3 regions of the Vibrio rarus genome follow, and region 3 is predicted to be linked to each of the others. Evidence: predicted binding sites of a transcription regulator. Region 3 holds the regulator's gene; each other region holds the start of a gene.

Region 1 (7,423 bases), 480 kb from region 3:
CGCCGTGGGTTATGGTGACGGTTATCCTAGAATGGCGCCCAATGGAACACCGGTATTGGTGAATGGTCGTAAAGTGCCGTTAGCAGGGAGAGTATCTATGGATATGCTTACGGTCGATTTAGGTCCAGATGCGACTGATAGCGTGGGTGACACGGCAGTATTATGGGGTGAGTCTTTGCCAGTGGAGGAGGTCGCACAATGCGTTGGCACAATCGCATACGAATTAGTGACTAAGCTGACATCTAGGGTTATACCTGTTTACATTAAAGACCATATTTAGCGCATAAACTGTGAAGCAACTCTACAATTGCGCGAAATACATCAGTGATAATCCCAAATCCAAGCCATAACAGGCTAAATTAGAAATATTATTTAGATGAAGGCTCATATTGCCTTCATCAACGTCAGAATCAGGGGTGTTTAATTGTTAGGGTAGGCTTTCTACCTTAGGTTAAGCACAACGTAAAATTAAAATAATGGGAACTCATAATGTTGAAAAACATCAATCCAACGCATACTGATGCTTGGAAAGCCTTAACCGCTCATTTTGAATCAGCGCAAGATATGCAGATGAAAGATCTCTTTGCACAAGATGCACAGCGTTTTACTCATTTCTCTAAAGCATTTGGCGATGACATCTTAGTTGACTATTCCAAGAACTTAGTCAACAAAGAAACAATGAAGCATCTGTTTGATTTGGCTAAACAAACAGAACTTAAGTCTGCAATCGATGCCATGTTCTCTGGCGAAGCAATTAATAAGACAGAAGGTCGTTCGGTACTGCATACGGCTTTACGTAACCGCAGCAACACTCCGGTTATCGTTGACGGTGAAGACGTGATGCCAGCGGTTAATGCTGTGCTTGAAAAGATCAAATCATTCACTGAGCGCGTTATCGGTGGTGAGTGGCAAGGGTATACAGGTAAAGCTATTACTGATGTTGTGAACATTGGTATCGGTGGTTCAGATCTTGGTCCATATATGGTGACTGAGGCACTTTCTCCTTATAAAAACCACCTCAACCTACACTTTGTTTCTAATGTTGATGGCACTCATATTGCAGAAACATTAAAGAAAGTGAACCCAGAAACAACGCTTTTCTTGGTGGCATCTAAAACATTTACTACACAAGAAACAATGACCAACGCACACAGTGCTCGCGATTGGTTCCTAGCAGAAGCGCAAGATGAAGCGCACGTAGCGAAACATTTTGCCGCGTTATCTACCAATGCCGATGCGGTTTCTGAGTTTGGTATTGATACTGCAAACATGTTTGAATTCTGGGATTGGGTTGGTGGTCGCTATTCTTTATGGTCAGCCATCGGTCTTTCTATTGCTTTGGGCGTGGGTTATGACAACTTCATTGAGTTGCTAGCGGGCGCGCATGATATGGATAACCATTTCAAATCAACTGAACTTGAGAATAACATCCCAACCATTCTAGCGCTTATTGGTATTTGGTATAACAACTTCCATGGTTCAGAGTCAGAAACCATACTTCCATACGATCAATACATGCACCGTTTTGCCGCGTACTTCCAGCAAGGCAATATGGAATCAAACGGTAAATACACTGACCGTAATGGCGATGCTGTGGACTACCAAACAGGCCCAATTATTTGGGGCGAGCCGGGTACAAACGGTCAACACGCTTTCTATCAGTTGATTCACCAAGGTACAAAGCTGATTCCTTGTGACTTTATCGCTCCAGCGAACAGCCACAACCCAACGGGCGATCATCATCAAAAACTAATGTCTAACTTCTTTGCTCAAACAGAAGCACTAGCCTTTGGTAAATCTCGTGAAGTAGTCGAAGCCGAATTAGTTGCTGCGGGTAAATCTGCGCAAGAAATTGCCGAACTGGCACCGTTTAAAGTGTTTGAAGGTAACCGTCCAACTAACTCCATCTTAGTGAAGCAAATTACGCCTCGCACTTTAGGCAACCTTATTGCGATGTACGAACATAAGATCTTTGTACAAGGTGTTATTTGGAATATCTTTACTTTTGATCAGTGGGGCGTAGAGCTTGGCAAACAGTTAGCAAGCCAAATTTTACCTGAGCTGGCTGATAACCAAACTGTGGACTCTCATGATAGTTCAACCAATGGTTTGATTAATGCGTTTAAACAATTGCGTGGCTAATACCTAAAACGTTAATTTGTGATCAAGGTCAGCCAAGTGCTGACCTTTTTTGTATCTATAACTTCTCAAAAAAGTGTATTGAGCAGAGTTGCAATCCAATAAGATAAGCGTATATTGAGTTTTGGATGGCTAGAAGTCTAAAATACCTTATGGAGTGAAGATGAAAGGAATAAAACAGTTAATCAATTTGCTATTTATCTCAGTGTTGGCACTAGGCTTAACAGCTTGTGGTAAAGAAGAAGCAAAAGTTATCAAAATTGGTGCAACTGTAGGGCCTCATGCTCAAGTGGTAGAAGCCGTTGCGAAACAGGCCGCCAAGCAGGGAATTAAGATTGAAGTGGTGCAATTTTCTGACTACATTACCCCAAATGCGGCTCTAGAAGATGGCAGTATTGACTTAAACAGTTACCAGCATCAGCCGTTTTTAGATAACTACAATGAAGGGCACGGCTCGCATTTAGTTTCTATTGGACGCTCAATATTAATGCGTATGGGTATTTACTCTAATAAATACTCTTCTGTAGACGCATTGCCAAACAATGCTCGAGTAGCTATTCCTAATGATCCTACTAATGGTGGACGCGGTTTACTGCTATTGGAACAGGCTAAACTCATTACCCTTAAACCTGGGGTAGGCTCGAAAGCGACGCTAAAAGATGTCATTGCTAACCCTAAGCATTTTGAGTTCGTTGAAGTGGATGCTGCACAATTACCTCGTTCTCTAGATGACGTAGACGCTGCTGCTATTACCATGAACTACGTGATGTCTGCAGGTTTAGATCCTAAAAAGCAAGGTATCTACTTAGAAGCAAAAGACGCCCCTCTTGCCGTGATGGTGATTGCCGCTAAAGAAGATCAAAAGAACAACCCTGACTATCAGAAGGTAGTGAAAATTTTCCAATCTCAAGCGACACGTGATTTTTTACAGAAAACCTTTAAAGGCACCATTGAACCTGCATTCTAAATGAATACAGAAATAGCTGACAAAGGCCATTTGGATAATATCTAAATGGCCTTTGTTGTATATAGGCAAAGTCTATGATTGATGAAGATTCAGCCAAGCCGTATAATCCGCCGTTCAAAGTTGAGATGAGAGTCATCTCAACTTAAGCATCATGAACATAATCATCATTGCGTTTCGTGTTGTACGGTTCAATATAAGGTCTTAACTATGCACTCATCATCTCGCTTATCTGTCGCCCCAATGCTCGATTGGACAGATCGTCATTGTCGCTACTTTCATCGTCTGCTATCACAGAACACTCTTTTGTATACAGAGATGGTGACGACAGGTGCCATCATTCATGGTAAAGGTGATTTTTTACGTTTTAGCGAGCAAGAACATCCCATTGCTTTGCAGCTCGGTGGTTCTAACGCTAAAGACCTTGCCCATTGTGCCAAGTTGGCGCAGGAACGTGGTTATGATGAAGTTAACCTAAATGTTGGCTGTCCTTCTGACCGAGTACAAAACGGTCGCTTTGGTGCCTGTTTGATGGCCGATCCTCAATTGGTGGCGGATTGTGTTGCTGAGATGAAATCCGTAGTTGATATTCCAGTAACAGTAAAAACGCGTATTGGTATTGATGAACAAGACTCTTATGAATTCTTAACTGATTTTATTTCAACCGTTCATGAAAAAGGCGGTTGTGAGCACTTTACTATCCACGCACGTAAAGCATGGTTAAGTGGCCTTAGCCCTAAAGAGAATCGCGAAATCCCACCATTGGACTATCCTCGCGCCTACCAAATCAAGAAAGATTTTCCACATCTAGATATCGGAGTTAATGGTGGTGTTAAAACAATCGATGAAACCCTTGAGCATCTAAAATATCTTGATGGTGTGATGATTGGGCGAGAGGCGTACCAGAATCCTTATTTATTGGCTGAGGTGGATCAGCTTATTTTTGGTCAAGATAAACCCATTATTAAACGCAGTGAAGTGGTTGAGTTGATGTACCCGTATATTGAACAACAACTATCTGATGGTGCCTATCTAGGGCACATCACCCGTCATATGCTCGGGTTATTCCAAAGTATGCCTGGAGCGCGTCAATGGCGACGTTACATTAGTGAAAATGCTCATAAACCTGGCTCTGGCATTGAGGTGGTCGAAGCTGCTCTGGCTAAAATCCCTAAAGAGTTAGGAGTGTAGTAATAACCATCAATTGGTTATTTTTACTAAATTGAGCGAACGCTATCATCCCTTGTCAATATCAAGGGATTTTTATTTTATTTTATCAAATAGTTACATAGCTCAGAGCTTTGGCAAGATAATTGCTTTATGTTTGCCTAAAGATAAAGATTTGCTGTGATAGAAATAGGTTTGTTTGGGAGTCACTATGTTAGGTTTCTTATTGTTTTTTTTAGCACTGGGCGTGTTTTTCTATGTAGTTTTCATGATCTGTGGTTTTTTCGTGTCCATTTTCGGGGTGCTTATACTGGGTTTTATTGTGATAAGCATAGCTTTTAACTTCCTTCCTTATGTTTTAGTTGGTCTTGCCGTATATGGGGCAATTAAGTATATCCAGACTTGTTCATAGTGTTAGTTATTGATTTAACTAAAATCTATCTATGCTAGTATTTGCATATAAAATGATAAATCTAGCATCTTTAGGAGTAGTGGATGAACAGGTACACCTTAATTGCTGTTGTGGGAGTCGGTGCATTAACCAGTTCTTGGTCAGTACAAGCGAAAGTGCTAGAACCGGGTATCCACGCTAAAGTCTCCGCAGATATGTTTTGGGGTAGCAGCAAAATACGAGAAATTCGCTTACAAGACGATGAATTGCCTGTTCTCTCGGCACAAATCGAACATGACGTGCCTTACCTGCCTAATTTTAGAATCCGTTATACGGGTTTAGATACCACTTCCCTTAAACACGACAAATTTGACTATACTTTCTATTATCGCCCGTTAAGAACGGAAAATATGGAGTTGGATGCTGGCTTTACACTAACAGATTATAGAGATAGCTTGTTTTATGATCAGGAAACAAACTCAACTATAGACTTTGATGGTGTCATTTTTAGTTGGTATGCCAATGCACTGATTCAAGTACCGAACACCAATTTTGCTGTCATTGGCGAGTTTGACTTTGGCGAAACAGATAAGCTTAAATCTGCCGATCTCACCGCAGGTATGCAATACAGTATTGAGTTTTCTGCAACGGATGTGATACTGCGTGGGGGCTATAGAGTACTAGATTATACGTTTAAGGACGTGGACAGTAAGGCCTATGGATTCGTTGATGGCTGGTTTGTCGGGGCCCAAGTCGCTTTTTAGCTGAGGTGATCTATTGGTATCAAGGGGGAATAACCACATTGGGTGCAATTGACTAAGCCAATTGATAGTTGTTCTCAATTCGCATTTTTACAGGTTTGGTCCATCCTTAATAGAGGTTGATGGGAGCATACTGTATATGACAATTAATGAACTTCGAGTCTTGTACCGCTCAGAGCGTTTAGTTGAAGCCATTGTAGAGCAGGCCGATCAGGGTGGCTTATGGGTGGTGGAATTTAGAGATAGCCATGGTGGTATACTGGCTTTAACTGATCCTCAAGGTGAACAACGCCATTATAGCGACATTAATTCGGCCTCTAAGAGCGCAATGGCCGTTGGATTCAACCAAGTTAGAGTAGAAGAACTATAAGTAAATTCTTTCTTCATTCCTTTTGATTATTAAACATGCTTCTTTATTCTTTCTTGCTATTACAATTAGTAGGTAATCTTATGGTCACGTAATATACAGGGATAATGTGACCATGTTGCTAAAGGAACTTTCTGGCTTTGCTTCCCCACTGAGTGATAATCAAGCAAACCAATTAAAACAAGCTGCCGCAGAACTCTCACCACAGCAATTGGCGTGGGTGAGTGGCTATTTCTACGGTATCAGCCAAAACAATACAGCAGTCTCTGCTCCTAATGCTGTGACGGCGACAGGCCCAGCGACACAACTCACTATCATATTCGCTTCTCAAACTGGTAATGCCAAAGGTGTGGCTAAGCAGATACATGCCAAGGTTGAAGAGCAAGGCTTTCAGGTCAAGCTCTATGATGCGGCAGACTACAAACTTAAGAACCTCAAAAACGAAACGCACTTAATTATTGTAGCCTCCACCAATGGTGAAGGAGAAGTTCCAGATAATGCGATAGAGTTTTACGACTACCTCAACTCTAAGAAAGCCCCCAAACTTGATCATCTGCAATATGCCGTGGTGGGACTCGGGGATTCTAGTTATGAGTTTTTCTGCCAAACGGGCAAAGATTTTGATGCCGCTCTAAGTAAACTAGGAGCACGAGCATTTATTGATAGAATTGATTGCGATCTTGACTACGACACATCCGTGACGCAGTGGCAATCTACAGCGCTGAATAAAATTGCTGAATTCTTCAAAGAGTCAACGACTGAGGCGACCAGTGCCGTCGTACCTTTATCGGTATCAAGCAGTGGGGCCCAATACAGTAAGCAATCGCCTTATACAGCAACCTTGCTAACCAACCAAAAAATCACCGGCCGTGATTCCACTAAAGATGTTCGTCATATTGAAATTGATTTAGAAGAGTCTGGCATAACTTACCAACCAGGCGATGCTCTGGGAGTTTGGTATAAAAATGATCAGCAGCTGGTGGATAGCATTCTAGCCACTACTTCCATTGATAAAGAGCAAACCATTGAGCTTGATGATCAAACCATCACCATCAATCAGGCATTATTAGAGTTCTTTGAAATCACCTCGTCTAACCCTCAGTTTGTTACTCAGTACGCACAATACTCTGATAGTAAAAAGCTACTTAAATTAGTCGAAGATAAAAATAAGCTTCGTGAGTATGCTGCTAAAACTCAAATCATTGATGTGATAGCAGAGAAGAAAGCCAAACTCACCGCTCAACAGTTGATATCAATGCTAAGACGCCTAACTCCGCGTTTATATTCCATCTCCTCTTCTCAAGCTGAAGTAGATGAAGAAGTACATTTGACGGTAGGAGTTGTTGAATATGACACCAATAAAGGTAAGAGAGTTGGTGGTGCATCAGGCTTCTTGTCGAGCGGTTTACAAGAAGGTGAAGAGGTTAAAGTGTTCATTGAACATAACAATAACTTCAAACTACCTAGTGATGACAATACACCAGTTATCATGATTGGTCCCGGTACAGGTATTGCACCGTTTAGAAGCTTCTTACAAGAGCGTGATGCAAGGCAAGCACAAGGTAAAAACTGGCTTGTGTTTGGTGATAGAACTTTTGCTCAAGACTTCTTATATCAGGTGGAATTTCAGCGTT
Region 2 (7,423 bases), 630 kb from region 3:
ACCATTAGAAAACTGAACAATAACTGGAGCTTTAACTTTCGCTGCAGCTTCTAGTACACCATTTACTGAATCCGTGTTAACAACATTTACAGCAGGAAGAGCAAAGTTATTCTCTTTCGCTACTTCAAATACCTTCTGCACGTCATCGCCTGAGATAACACCTGGTTTTACAAAATCAAAGATCTTAGACATGGAATAAGTCCTATTTTCTGTCGTTTAGTATTAAATTGCACTTTTGCAAAAATGAAAACTTGTTACGGCAGTTTATTACCGTAATCAAGCTCAATAAAAAAGGCGAGATAAAATCTCGCCTAAAAAATTACGCTTTTGCGCGTTCTTCCAACATGGCAACCGCTGGAAGCACTTTGCCTTCTACAAACTCTAGGAAAGCGCCGCCGCCTGTAGAGATGTAAGACACATCCGCTTTGATACCGAATTTATCGATAGCGGCCAATGTGTCACCGCCACCCGCTACAGAGAAACCTGCAGACTCAGCGATAGCTTTAGAAATACCTGCAGTACCCGCTTCGAAGTTTTTAAATTCGAATACGCCAACTGGGCCATTCCAAAGAATTGTTTTTGCATTAGCAATGATGTCAGCAAGAACGGCTGTTGAGTCAGGACCAAGGTCAAAAATCATGTCATCATCTTGAACGTCAGCAACGTTTTTGATTTCAGCTTCTGCGTTTTCATCGAATGCTTTTGCACAAGCAACATCAGTTGCAACAGGAATAGCACACTCTTTCATTAGCTTTTGAGCTGTTTCAACTAGGTCTGCTTCATAAAGAGACTTACCTACATTGTGGCCTTCTGCAGCGATAAATGTGTTAGCAATACCACCACCCACAACCAGTTGGTCAGCAACTTTAGATAGAGACTCAAGAACCGTCAGTTTAGTAGAAACTTTAGAACCACCAACAATAGCAACTAGTGGGCGCTCTGGGTTATCCATCGCTTTACCTAGTGCTTCAAGTTCAGCAGCAAGAAGGGGACCGGCACAAGCTACAGGAGCGTTAGTACCAACACCGTGAGTTGACGCTTGAGCACGGTGAGCTGTACCAAATGCATCCATTACAAAGATGTCACAAAGAGCGGCATACTTCTTAGATAGCTCTTCTTCGTTTTTCTTCTCGCCTTTGTTGAAGCGAACATTCTCAAGAACAACCAATTCACCCGCATTTAGCTCAAGGCCATTTAGGTAGTCTTTTGCTAGCTTAACGTCGCAATCAAGAGCATCGTTTAGGTAGTTAACTACAGGTTGTAATGAGAACTCTTCTGCGTATTCGCCTTCAGTTGGACGACCTAGGTGAGAAGTAACCATTACTTTAGCGCCCGCTTCTAAGCAACGCTTAATAGTAGGTAGAGATGCAAGGATACGAGCATCAGAAGTTACTTTACCGTCTTTTACTGGAACATTTAGGTCAGCACGGATAAATACACGCTTACCTGCTAGATCCAGGTCAGTCATCTTAATTACAGACATTGTTAGTCCTCTAGGTTCTAATTTAAAAACTTTCCACTCACCCTAAAAAGCTCAAGCATGAGTGTTCGAAATCTATATAATTTAATACCACATGGGGCCGCAAACTCTATACTTCAAGCTCTTAAAGCAAAAAGCCAAGGATTTAATTCACGCGATGTAATTAATGTGACACGTGCATCGCTAAGGCCGTATCTAACATCCTATTTGCAAAACCCCACTCATTATCACACCACACCAGCATCTTCACTAATTGGCCATCACTGACACGAGTTTGAGACCCATCCACAATCGCACTATGGGGATCATGATTAAAGTCAATGGAGACCAGCGGCGCCTCAGTGTAGTCGACTATTGATTGTAATGTACATTGAGATGCATGCAAGATGGTTTGATTTACATCATCAACACTCACATTGGCATCTAAGGTTACACTCAAGTCCATTGCCGTTACATTTACCGTAGGCACTCGAACTGAAATGGCTTCAAATTTATTCTCAAACTTAGGGAAAATTCGCTCAATCCCCTTATGTAGCTTAGTATCTACCGGAATAATCGACTGGCTGGCACTGCGAGTTCGTCGTAAATCTGAGTGGTAGGCATCAATAACCTGCTGATCATTCATTGATGAGTGAATGGTGGTAATTGTGCCTCGCTGAATACCATAAGCCTCATCCAGCACCTTAATAATAGGAACAATACAGTTAGTGGTGCATGAGCCATTAGACACCACTTTATGCTCCGCTTTTAAGCTTTGATGGTTAATGCCATAAATAATTGTATTATCAAGATCTTGAGAGCCGGGATGAGAGAATAATACTTTACCCGCTCCTGCAGCAATATGTTGTTGACCGTCCTCCTGACTACCGAAGACACCTGTACAATCGAGTACAATATCAACCCCTAGATCTCGCCAAGGCAATAGGTCTAACTCTGCCAAATGCAAAATACGAATTTCATCTATATGGTCATCACTATCATGAATATTCAGATACTCTTGAGTGTGAGTTACTTTGTGCTGAAAACGACCGTGGCTAGTATCATATTGAAGCAAATGCGCCATTGCGTCAGGTTGGGCTATCTCATTGACCGCAACCACTTTAATCTGCTGTTGCTTGCCACTTTCATAGACGGCTCTAAGTACATTCCGTCCAATGCGACCAAAGCCATTGATTGCGACTCTTAGCATACCTAACTCCAGTAAGGCTTATTATATAATGCAGCCCGAGTTTATCAGAACATATTCTGAGGGCAAAAAAAAACCAGCAGTAAACTGCTGGTTTCAATTGATTTTAAGATCTTAAACGAAATATTCTCTCGCGATTAAGCCAAAAGATCGTTTGCTGTATTCACTACATTTTCAGTAGTGAAGCCAAACATCTTGAACAATTCGCCAGCAGGTGCAGATTCACCAAATGATCTCATGCCGATGATCTTGCCACCGAAGCCAACATACTTGTACCAGAAGTCAGCGATACCCGCTTCTACAGCGATACGTTTGGTCACAGATGAAGGCAATACTGATTCGCGGTACGCTTCGTCTTGCTTATCAAATGCATCCGTTGATGGCATAGAAACAACACGTACTGCTTTGCCAGCAGCGGTCAGTTCAGCTTGCGCTGCAACAGCAAGTTCAACTTCAGAACCTGTGGCAATGATGATGAGCTCAGGAGTAGCTGCGCAATCTTTTAGCACGTAAGCGCCTTTAGCAATATCAGCAACTTGAGTTGCGTTACGCTCTTGCTGTGCAAGGTTTTGGCGAGAGAAGATAAGCGCTGTAGGCGCATCTTTACGTTCGATAGCCAATTTCCAAGCAACGGCTGACTCAACTTGGTCACATGGACGCCATGTGCTCATGTTTGGAGTCATACGTAGAGAAGCGACTTGCTCAACCGGTTGGTGCGTTGGGCCATCTTCACCTAAACCGATAGAGTCATGTGTGTAAACTTGAATGTTCTGAACTTTCATCAGAGCAGCCATACGCATTGCGTTACGCGCGTATTCCATGAACATTAGGAATGTTGCGCCGTATGGTACGAAACCACCGTGCAGAGCAATACCGTTCATGATTGCTGTCATACCAAATTCACGTACACCGTAATGGATGTAGTTACCTGAGAAGTCATTCGCTTCAAGAGACTTAGAACCAGACCACATAGTCAAGTTAGAAGGCGCAAGGTCAGCAGAACCACCCATGAATTCAGGAAGCATTTGACCAAACGCTTCTAGTGCGTTTTGTGATGCTTTACGTGATGCAATGTTAGCTGGGTTTGCTTGAAGATCAGCAATGATTTCATTTGCTTTTTCTTCCCACTGCGCTGGAAGCTCACCGTTTACACGACGTTTTAGTTCAGCAGCTTCAGCTGGGTATGCTGCCGCGTAAGCGTCAAATTTAGCATTCCAAGCGGCTTCTTTTTCAGCGCCAGATGCTTTTGCATCCCACTGTGAATAGATATCAGCCGGTACTTCGAAAGGACCGTGTTCCCAGCCAAGAGCGGCTTTAGTGGCAACGATTTCGTCAGCACCTAGTGGAGCACCGTGACAATCGTGCGTACCCGCTTTGTTTGGAGAACCAAAACCAATCACAGTTTTAGTACAAATAAGTGTTGGGCGAGGGTCTGCTTTTGCAGCAATAATAGCGGCATTGATGGCTTCGCTATCGTGACCGTCGACAGCAGGAATTACGTGCCAACCGTAAGCTTCAAAACGCTTAGGCGTATCATCAGAGAACCAGCCTTCAACTTCGCCGTCAATTGAGATGCCGTTGTCATCCCAGAAAGCAACCAGTTTGCCAAGACCTAGAGTACCCGCAAGAGAACATGCCTCGTGTGAAATACCTTCCATCAAACAGCCATCACCCATGAATACATAAGTGAAGTGGTCAACAATGTCGTGACCTTCTTTGTTAAATTGAGCTGCCAATGCTTTCTCAGCCATAGCCATACCAACAGCGTTGGTGATGCCTTGACCTAGAGGGCCGGTAGTGGTCTCAATACCCGGTGCATAACCATATTCTGGGTGACCTGGAGTTTTAGAGTGCAACTGACGGAAGTTTTTAAGGTCATCGATTGATAACTCATAACCAGTCAAATGAAGCAGAGAGTAGATCAGCATTGAGCCGTGACCATTTGACAGAATAAAACGGTCGCGATCAGCCCACTCTGGGTTTTGCGGGTTATGGTTTAAGTGACCACGCCAAAGTACTTCAGCGATGTCAGCCATACCCATTGGTGCGCCTGGGTGACCAGAGTTAGCTTGTTGAACACCATCCATGCTAAGGGCACGAATTGCATTGGCTAGATCTTTACGAGAAGACATGTCTGCTCCTGAATGCATAAGCAATTTATAAAAAAATAAGTCCTGACCCCAACAGAGGGTGTTGGGCGTCGTTATTGTCGCAAAGCGCCTCTATTACTGCAAACAGTTTCCCGAGCAAAATGACAACTATGAGAGATATATTTGTTTAACATCTCACTATCTTTGTTAAATAGTGCTGTGACCTAACGCAAACGTTTAGTTCATTTAAATCGTAAAAAAGCTTGTATTTCACACATTCAAAATTAGAATAGACGTCTAGATGTAGATACAGCTACAAAAAAGTACCATTCAAAAGGCGCCCTGAAGCGTCTTTTCTTAACGAATAAGGGAGCCCATCATGGCTAAGCACCTGTTTACTTCTGAGTCAGTATCAGAAGGCCATCCAGATAAAATCGCAGACCAAATATCAGATGCGGTTCTAGATGCAATTATTGAGCAAGACCCAAAAGCTCGCGTTGCATGTGAAACCTACGTAAAAACTGGCATGGTTATGGTAGGTGGTGAAGTGACTACCTCTGCTTGGGTTGATATCGAAGAGATCACTCGTGAAACCGTTCGTGAAATTGGTTACGTACATTCAGATATGGGCTTTGATGCCAATTCTTGTGCGGTACTAAACACTATTGGTAAACAGTCTCCAGACATTAACCAAGGTGTTGATAAGTCAGACCCTAAAGATCAAGGGGCGGGCGACCAAGGTATCATGTTTGGTTACGCTACCAACGAAACAAAAGTATTGATGCCTGCACCCATTACTTATTCTCACCTTTTAGTAGAGAAGCAAGCAGAAGTTCGCAAGAACGGCACTCTACCTTGGTTGCGTCCAGACGCTAAATCTCAAGTAACATTCCAATACGACCAAGGCAAAATTGTCGGTATTGATGCCGTTGTTCTTTCTACTCAGCACAGTGAAGAGATCTCAACAGACGATCTTCGTGAAGCGGTAATGGAAACCATCATCAAACCGGTATTGCCATCAGAGTGGTTAAATAAAGAAACTAAATTCTTTATCAACCCAACCGGTCGTTTTGTTATCGGTGGCCCAATGGGTGACTGTGGTCTTACTGGTCGTAAAATCATCGTTGATACCTACGGCGGCGCAGCTCGTCACGGTGGCGGTGCATTCTCTGGTAAAGATCCATCAAAAGTTGACCGTAGTGCAGCATACGCAGCTCGTTATGTAGCGAAGAACATCGTAGCGGCTGGCATGGCTGACCGTTGTGAAATCCAATTGTCTTACGCTATCGGTGTTGCTGATCCAACGTCTATCATGGTAGAAACTTTTGGTACTGAAAAAGTATCTCAAGAGATCATCATTGAAGCTGTACGTCAAAACTTCGACTTACGTCCATACGGCCTACAAGAGATGCTGAACCTACTGCAGCCTATCTACAAGAAAACTGCCGCATATGGTCACTTTGGTCGTGAAGAATTCCCATGGGAAGCAACGGACAAAGCCGCAATCCTTAAAGATTTCGCTGGTATCAAATAAGCCAACCTATCTCAAGGTCTCAACATCAAACCTCAGCCTTAGTGCTGAGGTTTTTTTTCGCCCCTTCCTCTTAAGGTGTTTTGTCAGAACCACTACCCACTGTAGCCGCCATCATTTCGATTAATTTTCATACAAAATTTGTATTTCATGCCATCCATGACGATAGTTACCAAGTGAACAAAATGTTAACTAGATCAAGTTTTATCAAATAACGTGGCTCAGTTTAAGGCTAGTGTGAGGTGAACGCCTCTCTGCCCTTAGACTCAATCAGGAGGATGATTATGCCTCGTACATATAATGAAGATGGCTTTCAGCAAGCATCGAAAGTAAAAGACAGTGAGTACGCAAAAACACTGCCATGCAACAAAATCACCATCAGCGACCCATTTCAATGGCTCGCTTTAGGTTTAAATGATTTTGTACGCTCCCCTATTATCAGCCTTTTTTACGGGGCATGTTTTGCCATCGCCGCCGCCGGTATTGTGGGATTGATATATCTACAAGGAAACCACTCCCATTTAGTTATCCTACCGGCTCTTATTATTTACATGCTTATCGGGCCATTCCTTGCCTTGGGTTTATACGATACTAGCTGGGCAAGAGAGCGAGGTAAGCAACCAAGCCTACTCCATTCCATGAAAGCCATTGGCCGTAACTCAACCTCACAGTGGAGCTTTGCTGTATTACTGGTGGTCGCGATGATATTTTGGATGCGAATAGCCTCTTTACTGCACGCTTTATACCCCTCTGTAGCCGGCGCCTCTATTATTGATTTTGCACCTTTTCTTATTACCGGTTCCATTGCCGGATTCATTTTAGCCAGCGTAGTATTTAGTATTTCGGTGTTCTCCATGCCTCTTATGCTAGAAAGGCGCGTGGATATTATGACCGCGATATTTTCAAGCTTTAACGCTGTGAGAAGTAATCCTGCACCTCTTTTAGTATGGGCAGGCGTAATTTGTGGTGGTGTATTAATTGGCTTTGCCACCTATGGACTCGGCATGATCATTACCATGCCCATTTTAGGCTATGGTACTTGGCACGCCTATCACGCAACCATTCAAAAGAAGCATTAATAATGCCGCTATTGTAACGCTCACCATACAGGAGAACTTAGGTTCTCCTTTTTTAGC
Region 3 (7,423 bases):
GGCTGCTCCAATAAATTAATTTATACAGTTTTTCTGGCCAAATAGGTTCGAAATCCAAGACGGAGTTCAATGGCTTCAGTTTATTGATATCGTATTCTGATTGATGAGTAAGAGCGGTAATGACCCCTAATAGTTTTTTAGGCCCAAATGGCACCCACACGCGAACACCAACAACGGGGAAGAGGTGGGACGGAATAGTATATTCAAACTCTTTATCCAGAGGGACAGGTAAAGCAACTCTGGCAATGGTTGGTCGCATGGGATCTCTTTGAAGTTTTCATAATCAAAATTGGCAGTCATGATAATACTAGAAAAAAGCCGATAAAATTACGATAAATGAACCTAGCTCGGCTCTATAAGGTCCTCTTTATTAATAGGGCAAGATAGGCGCAGAAAAAAGTGGCGAAAAAAGGGACAAATGTGTTGATCATACTAGACGAATTCATTACTATACTGCGCCTTGAAGATACTGAATTAATCGGTGTCACTGTTAGAAACTACGTGTGGTGTTCAGCATAGAACTGGATAGCGACACGGCCTATAAATGAGGTTTTCCCATGAAAGCAGGTATCCATCCTGAGTACAAATCTGTTACTGCAAATTGTTCTTGTGGCAACACTTTTGAGTTCAACTCAACTCTAGCTAAAGAATCTATCCACCTAGACGTATGTGACAAATGTCACCCGTTCTACACTGGTAAGCAACGTATCGTTGATACTGGCGGCCGTGTAGATCGCTTTAACAAGCGTTTCGGTGCTCTTTCTTCTAAGAAATAATCTTAGTAGCAAAGAAATAAAAAAGGTCGCTTAGGCGGCCTTTTTTGATCTTACCAGTATCTCACTGGCTAGATTGAGCTAATATTTACTACAATTCCAGTACAGAACCTTAATCACCGTGTAGCACATTCCTCTACTTTTATTTACACTTACCTCTCTTTATTATCTTGCTACTTTTTAAGGAATTCTTTTCCATGTCAGATGACCAAGTTATCAACGATTTTCGTCAACAAGCCCTCGATTACCACGAGTTTCCTAAACCAGGAAAGATTGCTGTCGAACTCACCACTCCTGCTGATACTGTTCATGACCTTGCTTTAGCATACAGCCCTGGCGTTGCAGAACCTGTTCGTGAAATTGCACAGAATGTTGATAACGTTTACCGGTACACCGGCAAAGGAAACACAGTGGCTGTTATTTCTAATGGCACAGCGATATTAGGTTTGGGTAACTTAGGGCCTATGGCATCGAAACCCGTCATGGAAGGCAAGGCATTATTATTTAAACGTTTTGCTGGGTTAGATTCTATCGACATTGAAGTTAAGCATCGTACCATTGATGAGTTTGTTGATACTGTGGCGGCTATTGCTGACACATTTGGTGGTATTAACCTCGAAGATATTAAAGCTCCGGATTGTTTTGAAATTGAACGTCGCTTGATCGAGCGCTGTGATGTTCCGGTATTTCATGATGACCAACATGGCACCGCAATCGTCACGGCAGCAGGAATGCTCAATGCCATTGAGCTACAAGGTAAACAATTGTGTGATTCTACCATTGTCTGTTTAGGGGCAGGGGCGGCAGCGGTTGCTTGTATGGAGTTATTGATCAAATGTGGTGCTCAACGCGAAAAGATTTACATGCTTGACCGTAAAGGGGTGATACACACACGCCGTGATGACTTAAATGAATATAAACAGCTATTTGCTAACAACACAGATAAACGCACTTTAGAAGATGTTATCGAAGGTGCCGATCTGTTTCTTGGGGTATCTGGCCCAGACTTATTGGCTGCAGAAGCATTAGCATTAATGAGCGATAAGCCGGTTGTATTTGCTTGTTCTAACCCAGATCCGGAAATAAAGCCTGAACTAGCTCATCAGGTACGTACTGATCTTATTATGGGTACTGGGCGTTCTGATTACCCAAATCAGGTCAATAACGTCCTATGTTTCCCGTTTATTTTCCGTGGGGCCTTAGATGTGAGAGCCAGTGAAATCAATATAGAAATGAAATTGGCCGCAGTAGAAGCCATTCGCCAGTTGGTAAAAGAGCCAGTGCCTGACGAAGTATTGGCAGCTGCAGGAGTGGACTCATTAGAGTTTGGTAAGGGATATATTATACCGAAGCCGATGGATCCACGTTTATTACCGCGTGTAGCGAGAGCCGTCGCCGAAGCGGCTGTGCAGTCTGGTGTCGCACGAATAGATCTTCCTGAAGGATATATGCAAGAGAAGTAGCTTTTTGTATATATAGACAAAAAGGGGATGAGAGTGATTTAACTCTCATCCCCTTTTTTATGTTTATCGTTGGCTGGGTAACGGCCAAAATTGATTAATCATCGAATACTTCGAGCTCAATGCCCAAATCAGACATGATTTTTTTTGCTTCTACAGGGATCTCATCCGGACAGTCTTTTCTTAAGTCTTCATCCGTTGGTAGCGGTTGACCTGTATAAGCATGTAGGAATGCTTCACAAAGTAATTCGCTATTGGTTGCATGGCGCAAGTTATTTACCTGACGGCGTGTACGTTCATCCGTAAGAATTTTAAGAACTTTAAGCGGAATAGACACAGTGATCTTTTTTACTTGAGTGCTTTTTTTACCGTGTTCAGCATATGGGCTGATGTATTCGCCATTCCAGTCTGCCATTGGGAACCTTTATTGCTTAATATATAAGAGTTAATAACTAATTCTAGCGATGTTTACTGCTATATGTAAAGGCATTTAGACGTCTAGATGTGTTGATGTCTTAATCTGATCGGGGTAGGCTATAAGCAGATTAATTTGATTGGCATCCAATACCAACCACCATTGTCAAAGGAAAAGACCAGAAGATGAGCAGTAAACATAAGTCATCGACGATCGCCGTCCGCACCGGTATCGAGTCCGACACTCAATATCATGCTGTTGTTCCCCCTATTTATCTGTCCACTAACTATGGCTTCCCTTCTTTCGGAGATGTACCGCAGTATGATTATACCCGTTCAGGGAATCCTAATAGAGGATTGCTTGAAACGGCACTGTATGAGTTAGAGTCCGGTAAAGGTGCTGTCATAACTAACTGTGGAACGTCAGCACTGAATTTATGGGTATCGGCGTTCTTAGGTTCCGATGACCTGATTATTGCCCCTCATGATTGCTATGGTGGTACTTATCGCCTTTTTAATACCCGAGCACAGAAAGGGGATTTTAAGGTTGAGTTTATTGATCAATCAGATGAAGTGGCATTGGCAAAAGCCATCGCGAAAAAACCGAAATTGATTCTTATTGAAACACCATCTAACCCGTTAGTACGAGTGGTTGATATTCAAAAAGTATGTGCACAAGCGACCGAGGTTGGGGCGCTAGTGGCCGTAGATAACACATTCTTGACGCCCATCTTCCAAAAGCCATTAGAGCTTGGGGCGGACTTTGTTATTCACTCAACCACGAAATACATTAATGGCCATTCGGATGTCATTGGTGGGGTGGTCATTACCAAAACAGAGCAGCATGCGGAAGAATTAGCGTGGTGGGGAAATTGCATTGGCGCTACGGGAACCCCTTTTGATAGTTATTTAACGCTTAGAGGGTTGCGTACTTTAGGTGTACGCATGCGTGCCCATGAAGAGAGTTCCCAACAAATATTGACCTATCTTCAGTCACAAAAACGGGTTAAGAAAATTTATCACCCAAGCTTACCAGAGCATCCTGGGCATGATATTGCCCAGCGTCAGCAATCAGGCTTTGGTAGTATGTTGAGTTTTGAACTTGAGGGTACTATGGAGCAGTTAAAGGAATTTGTTGGTGCCTTAAAACTGTTTTCATTAGCAGAATCATTGGGGGGTGTTGAAAGCTTGATTTGCCACCCAGCTACCATGACGCATAGAGCCATGGGCGAAGAAGCTCTAGCGCAAGCCGGAATTTCTCACCAGTTATTACGTTTATCTGTGGGATTAGAAGACTCAAGTGATTTAATTGATGATCTTGTTCAAGCATTTGATTTAATAGAGGAATAATAATGGCTAACCAAAAGCAATTACATAAGTTTGGCGGTAGTAGCCTTGCCAGTGCTGAGTGTTTTGATCGCGTCGTAAACATCTTATCTGAGTACTCCAATGTGGGTGACTTAGTGATTGTTTCAGCAGCCGGTTCTACGACGAACAACTTATTACGCTGGCTTGAGGCTTTGGAAAAAGATGGACGCATTGCCCATGAAATATTGCTTGAATTGCGTAGTTATCAGAATCAATTAATTATTGAACTGCTTCCATCAGAAAAAGCACAAAAACTACAAGACGTATTGAACGATGAATTTACAGCCTTAAGCGCTTTAAATGCTCCATTAACGGAAGCACAAAAATCATCCGTGCTTGGTCATGGTGAAGTATGGTCTTCACGTCTTCTCGCCGCGTTACTTAGTGAGCGTGATATGGCGAGTGTGGCTATCGACTCTCGTGATTTCTTACGTGCGGAAATCGGTACTCAGCCAGAAATTGACCGAGCTCTATCTTGGCCATTGGCAAAGTCCATCGTTGCTCAGCATCCACATCAACGCTTGGTTATCACTGGGTTTATGGCGCAAAACCAACAAGGGGAAACCGTGCTGTTGGGTCGTAATGGCTCGGACTACTCAGCAACGATTGTAGGTGCCTTGGCCGAAGTGGCTAAAGTCACTATCTGGAGTGATGTAGCTGGGGTATATAGCGCCGACCCAAGAATTGTGGGCGATGCTTGTCTATTGCCTTTGTTGCGTTTAGATGAAGCAAGTGAATTGGCTCGCTTAGCCGCTCCTGTATTGCACAGCCGTACTTTACAACCGGTGGCGCAGAGCACAATGGATATGGAGCTTCGTTGTAGCCATCAACCGGAGTCGGGCTCTACTCGCATTGAGCGTGTATTGGCCTCAGGCCGAGGTGCAAAAATAGTGACGTCTCTTGATGAGGTCAACCTGATTGAACTTACCTTAGGTAGTGGTCATGACTTTGAGCGCTTAGAGCCACAAGTACTGGCGTTATTAAATAAAGCGCAATTGGCACCACTGGCCTATGAAACGCAATCAGATAACGATTGTTTACGCTTGGCCTACACCAGCGAATTATTAGCTGGTGCCTTAGAGTGCATTGAAGCATCGCCTCTAGACATCAATGTAACGGTAAAATCTGGATTATCGTTAATTGCAGCTGTGGGTGCAGGTGTAACCAACAATGCCAATCATTGCTTTGGTTTTTATCAAACACTGAAAAAAGTTTCTGTGGAATTCATGTTTGAAACAGACTCTGAACTTAGCTTAATTGCCGTAGTAAAAACCACTGAGATGCCTCATTTACTGGATCGATTACACAAACAGCTTTTCCAAGCACAAAAGCGCGTGGGAATTGTATTGTGTGGTAAAGGGAACATTGGTTCAAATTGGATTGAATTATTTGCCAAGCAAAAAAGTGAGCTAGAAAAGCGCAGAGGTATGAGTTTTAACCTTATTGCTGTTGTCGCCAGTGATCGTTATTGGTTTGATGAGAAGGGGATTGATCCTAACTTAGTGAGCGATCGTTTTGCTGATGAAGCGGTCACTGCTGATCAAGACTGGCTGGCACTAATTAGACGACAATCCAGTTATGACGAAATCGTTGTGCTGGATGTGACGGCTAGTCAAGTGGTCTCTGACCGGTATTTAGAGTTTGCAGAACATGGCATGCATCTTATCTCTGCAAATAAATTAGCCGGTTCTGCGCCAAGTGAGTCTTATCACCAAGTACAGGATGTGTTTGCTAAAACAGGACGTCATTGGCTATATAACGCCACCGTAGGTGCTGGATTACCCGTCAACCATACTGTGCGTGACTTGCGCGAGAGCGGTGATGAAATTGTGGCTATCTCTGGTATTTTTTCGGGAACCTTATCATGGCTATTCCAACAATATGATGGGTCAATTCCATTTAGTGAGTTGGTCGATCTTGCATGGCAACAAGGTTTGACAGAGCCGGATCCAAGATCGGATCTGGATGGCACGGATGTGATGCGAAAATTAGTGATTTTAGCGCGTGAATCGGGATTAGATCTTGAGCCTGAAAGTGTCAAAGTAGAGTCGCTAGTGCCAGAAAGTCTACTAAAATTATCAGTGGATGATTTCTTCCATCAAGCACCGGTATTAAATGATGCGTTACAGGAGCGTCTCAATAAGGCTCAAAGCCAAGGTAAGGTTTTACGCTATGTTGCACGCCTTTCTAAAGAGGGCGCAGCGACAGTAGGTGTAGAGGCGCTAGAAGAGCACCATGCACTGGCAAATCTCCTTCCTTGTGACAATATTTTTGCCATTGAAAGTAAATGGTACAAAGATAACCCGCTAGTGATTCGTGGCCCTGGGGCGGGGCGTGAGGTCACAGCAGGGGCGTTGCAATCCGATCTGAACCGCTTATCTGGCTTGCTATAACGCAGAAGAAGCCTTCAATTATCTTTGATGACTGAAGGCTTCTTAACATCTTTTTCCTAAACTTTGTAAGAATTTTTGTTGACATCACCGTCATATATTTACATTATTTAGACATGTAGACGTCTAAACGTTCATTCTAGTGAGCGTTCACGGTTCTAAATTTTGCAAGGCACAGGGAGAAAATACATGGGATACACACACGCGAGCCACATTGATGCATTAAATCAAAATATAGCTGAGCTCTCAGACAACATTAATGTCTCATTTGAATTTTTCCCGCCAAGCAGTGAAAAAATGGAGGAGACTCTTTGGAACTCGGTGCATCGTCTTAAAACATTACAGCCTAAATTTGTTTCTGTAACTTATGGAGCAAACTCGGGCGAACGTGACCGCACTCACTCCATTATTAAAGAGATAAAAAACCAGACAGGCTTAGTGGCCGCCCCCCATCTAACGTGTATTGATGCCTCTCGTGACGAACTGTTTAATATTGCAGAAGATTACTGGAGAAACGGCATAAAAAGCATCGTAGCTCTACGTGGTGATATTCCCGAAAATGGGGGTAAACCGGAAATGTATGCGTCTGATTTGGTTGAATTACTCAAATCGCGTCATGATTTTGATATTTCTGTGGCGGCTTTTCCTGAAGTTCATCCAGAGGCAAAATCGGCTCAAGCGGATCTACTTAATCTCAAGCGTAAAGTAGATGCAGGGGCAAGCCGAGCGATCACCCAGTTTTTCTTTGATGTTGAAAGTTACCTTAGATTTAGAGACCGTTGTGTAGCAACGGGAATTGATGTGGAAATAGTGCCTGGTATCTTGCCTGTATCCAATTTTAAACAAGCGTCTCGTTTTGCTGCGATGAATCAGGTAAAAGTGCCTGGGTGGATGGCTCAGCAATTTGAAGGGCTGGATGATGATCCAACGACACGTCAGTTGGTTGGTGCTAGCCAAGCTATTGATATGGTACGTACTTTAAGTCGTGAAGGGGTGAAGGATTTTCATTTTTACACAT

The links. Region 3 encodes MetJ, which represses methionine synthesis genes. Its sites were predicted from a motif close to TTAGACNTNTANANGTCTAA; they were not measured.
Region 1: a site for MetJ is predicted at 2,264-2,283, ahead of OCU56_RS11510 (MetQ/NlpA family ABC transporter substrate-binding protein). Genes of this name have one in related genera too.
Region 2: a site for MetJ is predicted at 5,046-5,065, ahead of metK (methionine adenosyltransferase). Genes of this name have one in related genera too.

Annotation. Positions count from the first base shown of each region.
Region 1 covers NZ_AP024900.1:2,527,728-2,535,150, reverse strand. Annotated here, with positions in the region: gene alr (alanine racemase) at 1-280, shown strand, start outside; gene pgi (glucose-6-phosphate isomerase) at 490-2,142, shown strand; gene OCU56_RS11510 (MetQ/NlpA family ABC transporter substrate-binding protein) at 2,303-3,106, shown strand; gene dusA (tRNA dihydrouridine(20/20a) synthase DusA) at 3,314-4,294, shown strand; gene OCU56_RS11500 (TIGR04219 family outer membrane beta-barrel protein) at 4,766-5,425, shown strand; gene OCU56_RS11495 (thymidylate kinase) at 5,562-5,792, shown strand; gene OCU56_RS11490 (assimilatory sulfite reductase (NADPH) flavoprotein subunit) at 5,905-7,423, shown strand, end outside.
Region 2 covers NZ_AP024900.1:2,376,541-2,383,963, forward strand. Annotated here, with positions in the region: gene fbaA (class II fructose-bisphosphate aldolase) at 1-192, opposite strand, end outside; gene OCU56_RS10795 (phosphoglycerate kinase) at 320-1,483, opposite strand; gene epd (erythrose-4-phosphate dehydrogenase) at 1,644-2,669, opposite strand; gene tkt (transketolase) at 2,804-4,798, opposite strand; gene metK (methionine adenosyltransferase) at 5,136-6,290, shown strand; gene OCU56_RS10815 (DUF2189 domain-containing protein) at 6,572-7,366, shown strand.
Region 3 covers NZ_AP024900.1:161,050-168,472, forward strand. Annotated here, with positions in the region: gene priA (primosomal protein N') at 1-259, opposite strand, end outside; gene rpmE (50S ribosomal protein L31) at 558-776, shown strand; gene OCU56_RS00745 (malic enzyme-like NAD(P)-binding protein) at 971-2,236, shown strand; gene metJ (met regulon transcriptional regulator MetJ) at 2,331-2,648, opposite strand; gene OCU56_RS00755 (O-succinylhomoserine (thiol)-lyase) at 2,834-3,997, shown strand; gene OCU56_RS00760 (bifunctional aspartate kinase/homoserine dehydrogenase II) at 4,000-6,408, shown strand; gene metF (methylenetetrahydrofolate reductase) at 6,595-7,423, shown strand, end outside.